Regions from separate parts of the Peribacillus sp. 05N428 genome, predicted to be linked through region 2. Evidence: riboswitches for the same ligand, from Rfam matches in the RefSeq annotation. Region 2 holds a riboswitch; each other region holds the start of a gene.
The links. A riboswitch is a leader RNA that binds a small molecule or an ion and turns the genes downstream of it on or off. The one in region 2 is predicted to bind S-adenosylmethionine.

Region 1: linked by a shared signal. The riboswitch ahead of AC1DIV_RS17685 (bifunctional homocysteine S-methyltransferase/methylenetetrahydrofolate reductase) and the one ahead of AC1DIV_RS13500 (methionine biosynthesis PLP-dependent protein) in region 2 are both predicted to bind S-adenosylmethionine.
Region 3: linked by a shared signal. The riboswitch ahead of AC1DIV_RS12145 (sugar ABC transporter substrate-binding protein) and the one ahead of AC1DIV_RS13500 (methionine biosynthesis PLP-dependent protein) in region 2 are both predicted to bind S-adenosylmethionine.

Annotation. Positions count from the first base shown of each region.
Region 1 covers NZ_JBFTMS010000019.1:61,455-66,295, forward strand. The annotation lists gene ligD (DNA ligase D) at 1-958, opposite strand, end outside; gene ku (non-homologous end joining protein Ku) at 1,109-1,951, shown strand; gene AC1DIV_RS17680 (MOSC domain-containing protein) at 2,445-3,095, shown strand; SAM riboswitch class I at 3,207-3,305, shown strand; gene AC1DIV_RS17685 (bifunctional homocysteine S-methyltransferase/methylenetetrahydrofolate reductase) at 3,409-4,841, shown strand, end outside.
Region 2 covers NZ_JBFTMS010000012.1:47,802-52,642, reverse strand. The annotation lists gene metC (cystathionine beta-lyase) at 1-998, opposite strand, end outside; gene AC1DIV_RS13500 (methionine biosynthesis PLP-dependent protein) at 995-2,107, opposite strand; SAM riboswitch class I at 2,194-2,307, opposite strand; gene fumC (class II fumarate hydratase) at 2,634-4,016, shown strand; gene AC1DIV_RS13490 (hypothetical protein) at 4,126-4,368, shown strand; gene AC1DIV_RS13485 (ABC transporter ATP-binding protein) at 4,426-4,841, opposite strand, start outside.
Region 3 covers NZ_JBFTMS010000010.1:98,797-103,637, reverse strand. The annotation lists gene AC1DIV_RS12155 (ABC transporter permease) at 1-8, opposite strand, end outside; gene AC1DIV_RS12150 (sugar ABC transporter ATP-binding protein) at 10-1,512, opposite strand; gene AC1DIV_RS12145 (sugar ABC transporter substrate-binding protein) at 1,569-2,681, opposite strand; SAM riboswitch class I at 2,797-2,902, opposite strand; gene AC1DIV_RS12140 (GTP-binding protein) at 2,997-4,841, opposite strand, start outside.

The DNA of each region.
Region 1 (4,841 bases), on a different contig from region 2:
CTGGAAATGTATATTGCCCTAGCACGAATTTCTCCCAGGTACATTCGTCGGGAGAAGTTTGTAAAAGCCACTGTGAAAACTGAGGTTCACGCAATTCATTTTCCTCATATACGTGTAAGAATTGAACTTCAATGCAAATGGATGGATGGATATAAAAAAATTGTTCGTCTTCATCTGATGCATTTTGTTTGATCAATTGATGCAATATACTTTTATCTCGAGCACTCAGTCCATTTTTGACACTCCCGATTTTCGTCACGGCACCTTCTTTGAAAACTGCGAGGGACACGTAGCCATTTTCTTTGTGCAATGCTGTGATGAAACAAGAAACGGTCTTCCAATTTTTCACCTTAATCCAAGATGTTGTACGTCTTCCTTCTTGCCAAGCACCCCGGATTTCCTTAGCGACAATCCCTTCGCCATCTAACAAGGTGACCTTATTCAAGGCATTATCCAAAACGTCAAAACTCTCTATTAATTGTATCAAAGCCTTATCGTTGGGATCGGGAGGCATAGGTAGACCGAGTTTTCCCCCCATATTCAACATCAATTCCCTTCGTTCCACCATTGGATTAGCTGCTACATCTTTTCCGCTGATGCGAAGCAGGTCAAACGCTATAAACCGACATGGGGAAAAACGGGCATTTTCTGAAATTAAGGATTGTTTCCCAAGGCGTCCTCGCCACTGTATTTGAAAAAAGTCCGCTTTCGCTTGATTGGTAAGCCAGACCAATTCTCCATCTAACTGAAGCGGGAGATAATCTTCCAGGTCCAGGTCTTTGATGTAAGCAATGATTTCTGGGAATTGAGGTGATAATTCCTTTTCATTTCGACTCGAAATGCTTATGGTATCGGATTCTATCGTTAATATAGCCCTAAAGCCGTCATATTTGACTTCATAACGCCAATCCTTGGAGTTGGGGGCTTCAGGGTAATAGGTAGGCAGCATCGGTTTCATATTTGTATTTACCTCCGCAAATAATTGATAACATTATTTTGCCAAAAAAACGAAGTGTTACAGTTGGCAATTGTTTTTTCGGTTTTTTTTGAACAAAGGGGAATAATAAAATTGTTCTTCTCATCAAAAATAAGTTATGAGGTGACGAATATGCATACGATGTGGAAGGGAAGCATATCATTCGGCTTGGTGAACATTCCGATCAAACTTCATGCTGCAACGGAGGATAAGGATATATCTTTAAGGACGTTGCATAAGGAATGTCATACACCGATTAAATACGAGAAGGTTTGTCCAGTATGCGAGAAAGAAGTGGGGAAGGATGATATAGTCCGCGCTTTTGAGTATACAAAGGGAAAGTTTGTTGTATTGGAAGACAATGAACTAGAACAACTGAAAAAACAAAACGAAGAAAAAGCCGTGGAAATCGTGGATTTTGTTAAAATTGAAGAAATAGATCCCATTTATTTTAACCGGAGTTATTACATGTCCCCAAATGACGGGGGGATAAAAGCTTATTCCCTTTTGAGGCAGGCCCTCAAGGAATCGAATAAGGTGGGGTTGGCAAAAATCATCATTCGATCCAAAGAACAAATGGCGGTAATCCGAGTCGTTGATAATACCTTGGTTATGGAAACGATTCATTATCCGGATGAAGTCCGCTCCACAGCGGATGTTCCGAATATCCCTGCCAATGATACCATAGTAAAAAAAGAAATCGATACTGCCGTATTATTGATAGATCAATTAACGACTACTTTCGATCCGACAAAATACACCGATGACTATCGAACCGCGTTACTAGAATTGATTGAATCAAAGAAAACGGGACAGACGACGATTACAGCGAAAACAAAAGAACCAGTTTCCAACAATGTAACTGATTTAATGGAGGCATTACAGGCATCCATAGACCGTACAAAACATGATGAACCGGAAAAGAAAAAGACGACCCGAAAGAAAGCGGCACCGAAAAAAAAGAAACAAGCGTAAACAGGAAGCTGAGCGGAAGACGGATGATGTCGCTCGGCTTTCTGCTTGTTTTTGCAAGGAATCAGGCTTCTAATAAGGAAATGAAAGGGACTTGATAAGGAGGGAAGGAAAGTACAAATAGGTGAGTCGATCAAGATGCAAGAAACTGAATGGAATTACAGGGAATTAGTGGATATTAATGAAAGCAAAAAAAATTCGCTCCCTAAAGAGCGACAATGAGGAATTCAATCGTGAAAATCAACATATAGGCGAACGGTTGTAGTTTTCGACTATATATTGTGTTCATATTCTACCATATTTAATTCTGAAATAGCAACTAAATTACTGAAACTAACCTATGAATTTTTCTGGAAATCAATGATATTTCGCCCATTAACTGCTCATATGGCTTTTTCATTTCATATACATATAAAAAGGTACTGAATAAAATGGATTTTTAGTATAATTTATACATATAGGATGATATAAATTTAATATGAATGGAAGATGCAAAATGGAAAATGGAAAAATCAAATCACTACATGCGGGGAAGCCGAAACATGAAATTTTTTCGAATATCGATATCTTTTCAGCCATGGATAAACAAGCACAGAATAATTTGACAGTGACTAAAGCTGGCATAATCGGCGATGGTGTCGGTAATGTAAAGTTCCATGGAGGTCCTGATCGGGCTTTGTGCTTTTACCCATTTGAGCATTATTCATTATGGAATGAAAAATTCTCTAAAAAGCTGGATATCCCTGCATTCGGTGAAAATTTAACTATAGCGGGGATGAGGGAAGAAACAACGTATATCGGCGATATTTATCAAATAGGCGATGTGATTGTTCAAATTAACCAAGGGAGGATACCTTGTTCGACCATTTCCTTCTTCAATCAAGAACCTAAGTTTTTGGAACGCGTGCTGAAAACGAGTTTCACTGGTTATTTTGCAAGAGTACTTCAAGAAGGAACGATAAATAAACAAAACGAGATTGTGCTAATAGATCGTCTACAAGAAAAAATTTCTGTCCATTACGCAGCAGAGGTCATCCTTCATAAACGGGATGGGCTGGAAGGTGCTAAGGCTTTACTTACACTAGACTCGTTAGCGGAAGACTGGAAACAAAGGATCTTGAAGAGGGTTCAAGCAGCAAAAAATTGAATGATTTTTGCAAAAGTGAAAAAAATGTCGATCAGGTATTGAAATTGACAGATTATTAATGTAAATTAAATATAATCAAATTTTGAAATCTTATGAAAATTATATAAATGGATCTTATCGAGAGAGGTGGAGGGACTGGCCCGAAGAAACCTCAGCAACCAGCTTAGGCAAAGGTGCTAAATCCAGCAAGCAGAGCTTGATAGATGAGGAGAATGTTTCAAAAACCTTCTTCTTTGAGAAGGTTTTTTTTCCTTTTCTCTCATACTCATAGACTACTACAAAAACAGGATTGTTTTTGAGAGAGGGTGTAATGATGAATTTTCGTAAAGAATTAAAAGAAAGAATGCTGATTGGAGAAGGGGCAATGGGGACCTTGCTTTACTCTAATGGCATTGATCAATGTTATGAGGAATTAAACTGTACGAACCCAGATCAAATAGAGTCCATCCATCGAGCCTATCTGGAAGCTGGTGCAGATATCCTTCAATCGAATACATACGGAGCCAATTTCAATAAATTGAAGCGGTATGGACTTGAAGATGAAGTGAGCAGAATCAATCGCCAGGGAGTTATTCTTGCTAAAAAAGCGGCAAAAGGAAAAGCATACGTCTTCGGTACCATAGGGGCCCAGCGGAGTATCAGGAAATCGGATTTAAGCATGGAAGAGATAAAACGGGGTTTTCGTGAACAGCTATACAGTCTGTTGATGGAAAATCCTGATGGGATTCTCCTGGAAACATTTTATGACCTGGAAGAACTGGAAACCGTCCTGCAAATCGTTAAAAATGAAACGGGACTGCCGATTATCGCAAATGTCTCGATGCATGAACTGGGTAATCTTCAAAGTGGAATCCATTTAAATGAAGCCTTTCAAAAACTCGAGCAATTGGGTGCCGATGTGGTTGGTGTAAATTGCCGCCTCGGACCACATCATATGATTCGGGCCTTGGAAGAAGTGAGTTTGCCAAAGCAAGCATCGATTGCCATTTACCCTAACGCCAGCCTGCCGGATTATGTCGATGGGAGGCTCGTTTATAAAGCTGTGCCGGAATATTTCGGTTCTAGTGCCCTGGAACTTCGTGAGCAAGGCGCCGCGATCATAGGAGGGTGCTGTGGAACGACTCCACTGCATATTCAAGCTGTAAAGCATGCAATTGGAAGTTTGGCTCCCGTGAAAGAGAAATTTACGAAATCCCGTGAAATAGAAGTAATTGAAGTGAACGATAGGGAATTGGAACTTCCCCTTTACGAAAAAGCCAAAACGGAACGGACGATTCTTGTTGAGCTTGATCCACCGAAAAAGCTAGGGATAGAGAGCTTCATGACTGGTGCTGAGGTTTTGAAAAAAGCAGGGGTCGATTCCATTACATTAGCGGACAATTCACTTGCCTCACCAAGGATATCGAATGATGCACTGGCTAATTTACTGAAGAACCAATTGAATATAAATCCGATGGTGCATATAACATGCCGAGATCGAAATTTGATTGGCCTGCAGTCACATTTAATGGGTCTGCAGACGGTAGGGCTGAACGAAATATTGATCATCACCGGAGACCCTTCAAAAATTGGGGACTTCCCGGGTGCCACTTCGGTTTATGATTTATCTTCCTTTGACCTGATAAGCATGGTCAAACAATTTAATGAAGGTCTTTCCTATTCCGGTCAAAGTTTGGGGCAACGGGCAAATTTTAAAATTGCGGCAGCTTTTAATCCCAATGTGAAATATCTGGATAAAGCCGTACT
Region 2 (4,841 bases):
GATTCTACCGCTCCCAGGCTTACGGCAAAAACAGGGAGCTCGACAGTGTTCACGAAGGAACGGAAGATTTCCTCACTTTCCAATTCAAATGAAAGGACCGCCCCCGCTCCGAGTGACTGGCCTTTCTGGATGGCGTGCTGTGGATGATCGGCTAGGCCGGGATAATACACTTTTTTCACCAAGGGCTGCTCCTTTAAGTAGGCTGCAATCTTTTCTGCCCCTTTTTGTGAATGTTCCATTCTAACTGACAAGGTTTTCAAGCCTCTCATTACGAGCCACGCATCCTGGACACCAAGGACCGCTCCAAAGGAGTTTTGAAGCGAACCGAGTCTTGCCGCCAATTCCGGATCTTTCACGACCGCAAGCCCAGCTACCACATCACTATGGCCGGATAAAAACTTCGTCGCGCTATGAAGGACAACATCAGCGCCCAGATTCAGCGGTTTTTGCAATGCGGGCGTCAAGAATGTATTATCAACAAAACTTAAGGCACCAGCTTTTTTTGCGATATCACATACAGCTTGAATATCGGTCACTTTAAGTAACGGATTTGAAGGCGTTTCAATGTATATGGCCCTGGTATTTGGCTGAACCGCCGCTTTGACACTTTCAAGGTCCGTCATGTCAACGAAGGTATGCTCAATATTGAAACGGTTCAATACGCTTGTGACCATCCTGAACGTTCCGCCATACACATCTTCGGAAATGACGATATGGTCTCCGGCAGACAATAGGAGGAAGGCTGTTGAAATGGCAGCCATACCTGATGAAAAGGCAAAGCCGTGAGTGCCTTCCTCTAGATCGGCAATGATATCTTCAAGTGCCTCGCGAGTTGGGTTCCCGCTTCTGCTGTAGTCATATTTGCCGAATTGATCGATATCGGATTGATGGAAAGTCGATGCATGCTGAATGGGGACGCTCACACCGCCCGTTACCGGATCGAATTTATGTTGATTATGAAGTAATTTCGTTTCAAAGCTAAAATCATGATCTGTCATCGTAGTGCCTCCCTTTTTACATGTGCGAATGCTTGCTGCAAGTCACCAATCAAATCGTCGCTATCTTCGATGCCAACGGAGAAGCGGAGCAATCGATTACAAACCCCGTTTGCCATTCTGACTTCAAGCGGTATATCGGCATGTGTTTGTGTGGCAGGATAGGTGATGAAGCTTTCGACCCCTCCAAGGCTTTCTGCAAAGGAAATTAATGAGAGCGATTGTAAAAATGGGTTGACCGCCGCTTCATCAATGATGCGGAAAGAAATCATGCCGCCTCGGCCTGGATACAATACGTCCGTAACACAATCATGCTCCGATAAGTAATCTACAAGTATCTTGGCATTCTTTTCATGACGCTCCATCCGCAATGCCAGGGTTTTCATTCCGCGCATCAACAGCCAAGAATCAAATGGGCTCAAGACAGCTCCAGTGCCATTATGATGGAAGGCCAGTGCATCACATAACTCAGCGCCGCTAGCAACGATCAGTCCGGCGAGCACATCATTATGACCACCGAGATACTTGGTTGCACTGTGGATCACAATATCCGCTCCAAGCAAGATGGGTTGTTGAATAAGAGGCGTGTAAAAAGTGTTATCAACGATTAGCAATAAATTATATCGTTTAGCCAATGCGGCAACGGCGCTAATATCCGTTTGCTGCATAAGAGGGTTAGTGGGAGTTTCGATGAAGATGGCTTTCGTGTGAGGAGTGATGGCTTTTTCGATATCCTCCAAACAACAAGTGTTTACATAGTCACACTGCAATCCCCATTTTTTAAAACCTTGTTCTAACAGCCGATATGTACCGCCATAAAGATCTTCACTGACAATCCACGCATCACCAGATTTAAAAAGGGCGAGTATAGTGGAGATGGCGGCCATTCCTGAACTGCAGGCATAGCCTTGGTCTCCTTTTTCCAGATCGGCGATGGATCGCTCCAATAGCTGGCGGGTAGGGTTACCTGTCCTTGTGTAGTCGAATCCCGTCGATTGACCGATTCCTTCGTGGCGAAAAGCTGTTGAAAAGTATACCGGCGGATTGACTGTTCCTGTCGCCGTTTCACTGCGATTTCCTAATTGAGCAAGATATGTTTCAGGTTTATACATGGTTTTCACTGCTCCTTTGAGTTAAATAAAATAAAAAAAAGTCTTCTTTAAGAAGAAGACTTTGATTAAGTAGTGACGAGTCATTCTTCTTATCTTCCAAGTTCATAAACTTGTGGAATTAGCACCTTTTCATTGGTTTGAAACAAATGAAGGTTGCTGAGGTGTCATCGGGCCATTCCCTCTACCTCTCTCGATAAGAGTTTAGATTATTCAATTTCTTTTGAATTTACTATATATACAAAATACTGTCAAGGACATTTTGGGAGTGATGATGTGTTGGTGTTCATGGCCAGGTCAATTGAAGCCTAGCGGTGCCTACACTTTATGTGTCAAAAAAGAATATCCAAATTTTCATCTAAATATGAATGGCCTAGGATTTTTCAGAAATATGGAAAGGGTCAGCGGGATATTTTTGCTTTAAAATAATAAAGTTTGTACAATGTATGGAGAGAAAGAATAATCCGACATTATTCATTTCATATGCAAAAATTCTTCAATGAATAGTGCAAACTTAGGAGGAGAACACATGGAATACAGAATCGAACGAGATACGATGGGTGAAGTGAAAGTTCCTGCTGATAAATATTGGGGAGCACAAACTGAGAGAAGCCGTAACAATTTCAAAATCGGTAACGAAAAAATGCCGATTGAATTGGTTCGTGCATTTGCATACGTTAAACAAGCTGCTGCAAAGGTGAACTTTGATCTTGGTGATCTTTCCGAAGTTAAAAAGAACGCCATCGTCAAGATTTGCGGCGAAATCCTTGAAGGTACGCTTGATGAACATTTCCCGCTTGTAGTTTGGCAAACGGGAAGCGGTACGCAAAGTAATATGAATGTGAATGAAGTGGTCGCGAACAAAGGGAATGAATGGTTAAAAGAAAATGGTGAATCGGAAATCCTTCACCCGAATGATGATGTTAACAAGGCACAAAGCTCAAATGATACTTTCCCGACTGCCATGCATATTGCAGCCTTTATGGAAGTCGCTGAAAAATTGGTTCCTGCCATCAAAGCACTTCGTGATACATTCGATACAAAAGAAAAAGAATTTTGGGATGTCGTGAAAATCGGCCGGACACATCTTCAAGATGCTACACCCTTAACATTAGGACAAGAAATTTCCGGTTGGAAAGCGATGCTCGATAAAGATTTGGCGATGATTGAGGAAAGCAGCCAAAAACTATTGAACCTTGCTTTAGGCGGAACGGCTGTAGGAACCGGAATCAATACAAAGAAAGAATTCCCGGGACTTTCTGCCAAACAAATTGCAGCGGATACAGGATATCCTTTTGTCACATCTGATAATAAGTTCCATGCATTGACTAGCCATAACGAAATCGTCTACGCACACGGTGCTTTGAAAGCATTGGCGGCGGATTTAATGAAAATTGCGAACGATGTCAGATGGCTTGCAAGCGGACCGAGAAGCGGAATCGGAGAAATTGCCATTCCGGAAAACGAGCCGGGCAGCTCCATCATGCCAGGTAAAGTCAATCCGACCCAAAGTGAAGCGCTTACCATGATTGCGACACAAATCGTGGGTAACGATGCTACAATTGGCTTTGCAGCAAGCCAAGGTAACTTTGAATTGAATGTGTTCAAACCAGTCATCATCTATAACTTCCTGCAAACGGTCAAATTATTGACGGAAGGCATTCATTCCTTCAACGATAATTGTGCGGTTGGCATCACTGCAAATGAAGATAAGATTAAAGAAAATGTAGAGCGTTCCCTTATGCTGGTAACAGCATTGAACCCGCATATCGGTTATGAAAAAGCAGCCAAGATTGCCAAAACTGCCTTCAAGGACAACTCCACGTTAAAAGAAGCGGCATTGAAACTGGAGTTCCTTACGGAAGATGAATTCAAAGCATGGGTCGATCCTGCTAACATGGTTAATAAATAATTGGATGGAAGTACCCTCCCTCTAGCATTAGGGAGGGTGTTTCCATGTGTTAAAATACTGGAATCGACAAATACTGAAATCATAAGTATCTGGAACAGGAGGAAAAACAATGTCTATATGCCCGCTTTGCAACGGTCTAAGAAAAATTCATGTAGATTGCCCGGAATGCGGCAGTGAACTTGAGGATAAAGGGAAATTCATGGATTATGCTGATGATTACAGTGCTTATATGGATATCGACATACTTAAAGAAAACGACGGATACCCTCAATCCCTTCAAAAAGGGCAATGCCCCCATCTCATGAAATGCCCTGAATGCGGACATGATGAAGTGGTATTGGTCCAGGAATGAATCGCCCTTTATTTTAATAAACGTAAAAAGACCCATAATGAATGGGTCTTTTCATGTTTAATTGGCAGATAACTTCATGCTTTCCTGCATCTGTTCATCTTCTTCAACTAAAATGCGATGTTCTGTCCCTTTATCAAAAAAGTGCGCTTTATTCATGTCGAGCGCAAGTTCGATCTTTTCGCCTGCCTGGATAATGTTATTGGCATCGACCCTTGCAACGAAGTCCTGCCCCTCTAAAGTGGAGTAGAGCATGATCTCCGCGCCCATGAGTTCGGCTACATCAATTTGGGTCGTGAATGTAGTGTTAGGGGACTCCGTGAAATAAGCTCCTTCATTATGGAAATCTTCCGGACGGATGCCAAGGATTACTTCTTTTCCGACATATCCTTGATCACGTAGCATTTTCATCTTAAATTCAGGTATTTCAAGCGTTTGTTCGCCTATTTTGATTGTGCCTTCTTTTAATGTTCCGG
Region 3 (4,841 bases), on a different contig from region 2:
ATGCTCATCCTATTTACCTCCTGTTGAATAGAATAGTAGTTCTTCTTCATTCGTTTTGCTTGTTTCTAATTCGATGACAGTGCTCCCGTCATATAACACATAGGTCCGGTTCGTAATGCCAATGATTTCGGAAACCTCGGAGGATGCATAAATGATCGCTTTTCCATTCCTTGCAAGCTTTGCAATCAATTCGAATATATCCTTCTTGGCTCCGACATCGACCCCTTTCGTTGGTTCATCGAATATGTATACATCCGCATCTGCCATAAGCCATTTTCCAATGGCAACTTTTTGCTGGTTACCACCGGATAGGTTTTCGACCTTCACTTCCCCTGAAGGAGTTTTAATGCCGAGAATTGCGATTATTTCCTTCGCCTTTTCCTTTTCCGCCTTACGATCGACGACACTGAATGTTTTGCAGAATTTGCCGAGACTGGCTGCAGTCAAGTTTGCCGAGACTGATTCCTGTACAAGGACCCCTTCTTTCCTGCGTTCCTCAGGTACAAGTGCCAGCCCGCTTTTTACTGCTTCATGCGGTGATTTCAGAGAAAGCTTTCGACCATTCAGGATGACTTCACCCGCTGTGATGGACGTATGACCGAAAAGGGTTTTACACAGCTCCGTTTTCCCAGCCCCGACCAACCCAGCCAAGCCGATTATCTCTCCTGCTTTAATATTCAAACTGACATTCTTAACTTTCTCGGCATCTGACAATCCGTTCACTTCCAGAATTACGTCTCCAATCGAAGCATTCACTTCAGGAAACTGTTCATCCATGGTTTTCCCGAGCATGTTCTCTACCACTTCGGTACGGGTTATGTCCTCGATTTTTCGACAAGTGACACGCTCCCCATTCCTCATGATCGTAATTTCCTCACAGATTTCAAAAATCTCAGGCAGACGATGTGAAATGAAAATGATTGCCACGCCTTTTTGCTTTAACTCATTTACAATTCGAAAAAGTTCCGTCGTCTCCGTATGACTTAACGGAGCAGTTGGCTCGTCGAGAATCAGGAATTTGCATTCTGTCGAAACGGCTCTTGCTATCAGGACCATCTGTTTTTCAGCCAAGGTAAGGTCTCTAACCAGCTTTTTCGAAGGGACATGAATTTTCATATCTTCAAGAATAGAAGTGGCTTTGTTGTGCAGTTCTTTCCATTGTACCCTTTGTTTTTTTCCCATGTTTTGGACCATATCATTCAACATTACATTTTCCCCAACTGTTAAATAAGGGATGAGGGCGGTATCCACTTCCTGATAAACTATTTGAATGCCCTGTCCCTGAGCAGCTTTTGGCGAGCGGATATCCCACTTCATCCCATCAATAAAAATGTCACCTGAATAATGAACATGGGCTCCCGATAAAACTTTCATTAACGTCGATTTCCCTGCTCCGTTTGCACCGACCAATGCGTGGGCTGTTCCTGATTGTACGGAAAAATCAACATCACTCAGCGCCTTCACCCCCGGAAATTCAATCGAAATCTTCTTCATTTCTAGTTGCTTGCCCATGTCCATTCCCCCTTATAGAACAGACACTCCCTTCGCTGGAAAGAGAGTGTCTCTTTTTATTTTTTATAATGATCTTTCAAAACCTTCATCCAATCTTCTTCAAATTCCGTCGATACCCCCCAGCCATCGACAATATCAGACAGGTTTGCCATGTTTACCGCTTCTTTTGAAGCTTGGATTTGCTTTTGCGAAATAAGTGATGCCTCCAAATCATATGTTTGCGGCGTTTCTTCGCCAGCTAATTTTTTAGCCAATATCCTCATATTCACTGCACCGATCAACTTGGGATCGACTGCTGCCGTGTAGGACCATGAGCTATCAGCCGATTGGATCTCCTGGAGATCTGCGTTCGAAACATCAATTCCATATATCTTTACTTCATCGCGGCCCGCTTCTTTAATCGCCCGGGCTGCACCGATAGCAAAGGCATCCCATGTTGCGAAAATGGCATCCAATTTACCTTTAGGGTATTTATTCAGCATTGCGGCTACAGCATTTTGTGTCTGCACCGAAGTATCAGCGGATGCCACTCCGAATCTTTCGACTTCTTTAATCCCAGGATTTTCTTTTAATTTTTCCTGATATACTGCATTTCTTCTTACCATTGGAGGAAAACCATCCACCCAAAGATATGCAATTGCCGCTTCACCTTTCTGTTCTTTTATCAGTTTATCGAAAGCCAGTGTTGCCAGCGCTTCATCATCTTGTGAAGTTAATGTCACGCCCTCTATTTTAGATAGATCGCTTATTGAATCGAATGTGACAACGCTTTTACCTGCATCAACCAACTTCTGAACGTCATTTACAGTTGCAGCATCATCACCATGTGAAATGATATAGCCGTCGTAATCTTCCTCCAAAGCCTGTGCTATCGCATCATGGAATTTAGCCGTATCACCATTGGCTGTGTACGTATCGACTTGAAACCCCAGTGCTTCTCCTTCTTCTTTCGCCCCCGCCAGGTATTGGGCAGTATGATCATCACCGCCAATTTTACGGATCACCTTGATTTTGGCTCCATCGCCATCAGCAAATCTCTCCGGGACATTTTCAAATGATACTTTTTCTTCTTTCTTCGATTCTGTGGAACTCTGCCCTGCAGTGCAACCCGTTAAAAGCAAAGCCGAAGCGATGGCAGAAATGAATATCCCTTTAATAGACCTTCTCATCTTGTTTCCCTCCATGTTTTCTCATTAGTCTTATCAGTTAAGTCGGTGTAAATCCCAAAATAAAAACCTCTCTAATATAGAGAGGTTTAATCGGCTGTTTTGCAGACTTGTCCCTCTCTTATCTGTCAAAACATTTCTGTTTTGCAGGATTTAGCACCAATTCCTAATGGAACGGTTGCTGGGCATCTTAGGGCCAGTCCCTCCGCCACTCTTGATAAGAGATATATTGTGTTACGTTTTCGTAATTATCACTTTATAGGGATATAGTCGTAAAGTCAATAGATTTTTGAATATTTGAAATGTTTCCCGTTATTTTTATTTTCTTTGAAGCTGGGCTAGACGCTTTTTCTCGATTTTTTCAAGCCTCTCCAACTGCCTTAATTTCACTTCGAACAACGTGATCGGATCACGGTAAACCTCAGGATTTTCTTTCATATGCTCCAATGCAGCCTGGTAGTCTTTTATTTCAGTCTGCGTCTGCTCTATCGTTTTTTGAAGTAAGGCAAATGAACTGCGATAGAAAAGTGAGATGTCCCGATCCAGTGATTTTTCAAACAATCCAAATTGGGTTAGGAAACGTTCCGTGATCATTTCGGCAACATCCAGGTAATCTTCACTTTCCAGGTATTTCTTGTAACGATTGTACATATTGGCCTTATTTTGCGGTATCGCCCCAAATAGCTTCCCTGCTCCTTTAAGCAGCAATTGTGATGGAGTCCTGCGCAAAAGGATATTAACGTTTTCGATGCGGATACTGCTTGTCATCCGGTCGGCATCACGGCGCCAGTCATCCAATACCCTGAAGTCACCTGCCAGTGTAATCCGTTCTTCTTTGTATAATTCATTGAATCCGGCACTCATCTCATCCATGAACTGCTGGCTTTGTGAGAACTCCATTTGGGAACTGGCAATCCAGTCTTGAAGAGAACGGTAATATTGAGGCATGATCTTGTCAGAAATGAAGTTTTGAATCCGCTCATTCATTTCCTGGTTTAACTGTACATGGACCTGACTGAAATCACTGCTTTCCGTTAACGATTTAGAGCAATCCCTCAGTAATTCAGGAATTTTTGAATAAAGCTGACTTTTCACTTCGTCCTTAAGCGAACGATACGACCTTATGATATTTTCACTTTTTTCTTTTTCCAGATCAGCCAGTTGATTGACCGCTCCATTCAGTTTGACTTCCATCTGCTCATTCCAAGAGATGGAATGCTCGCATTTCCGCTCATTGGCTGCCCGTTTTTCTAATAGATAAGATAAAGTTTTACGAATGAATGCCAGGATTTTTTCAGATCTTCTTTCCTTCCAATTATCATCTTGATAATTCGATTGAAGGAAGGCTGAAAGGTCCTTCAATTGCTGCCTGCTGTCATAATGTTTGGAGAAAGCGAACACTTTCGCATTCGGGAAATATGCATTCACTTTATCCCATGTTTCGTCTTCCATCCGGACTGCGACCTGATCACTGTATATCGTATCCATTTTATTTAATAGGAAATGGATCGGCAGTTTCGGAGCCATCATTTGAATTTCCAATAACAGATCCCTTTCGCTGCCGGTGAAAGGAGCCCGGGCGTCAAGAACGAACATCAGGCCATCACTGCCATGTAAATAGCCTTGGAAATCGGATTCCACGCTTTGTTCCCCATTGAACCCCGGTGTATCCAATAACCGCAGATGATTATTTCTTAGGTAGTCACTGATGATTGTCACATCGACAATAGTCCCGCGCTGACGGCGTGTTTCATCCAAATCAGTTAGCTCCTCGACAACTTTGCTATCTGTATCGGTAATTTCAAGGATTTCCAAATCATCCCCGTCTTTGACACTGACTAGGGAAGAATGGTCCTCAGCAGCAATGCTCTCGCCAACGATTGACTGAATAAAGGATGTCTTGCCATTTCCTGTACTTCCTGCAAGAAGGAGATTGAAATTCCTGGTATCCTTAAGCCCCTCCACCATCCATTTAAGCTTATTGCCAACCCTTAAATCATTATCTTCAGCCCACTGGATAATGGAATTGAACAGTTTCTCTCCCGCTTCCAGTCCGCCTCCCAATTTAGGCGATTTCGAAAGCAGGCTCTCTGCATCCTGAATGACCAGCGCATTGACCGTATCCGGGAAGATTTCATTCCAGGACAACGTGGATGCCGCCGC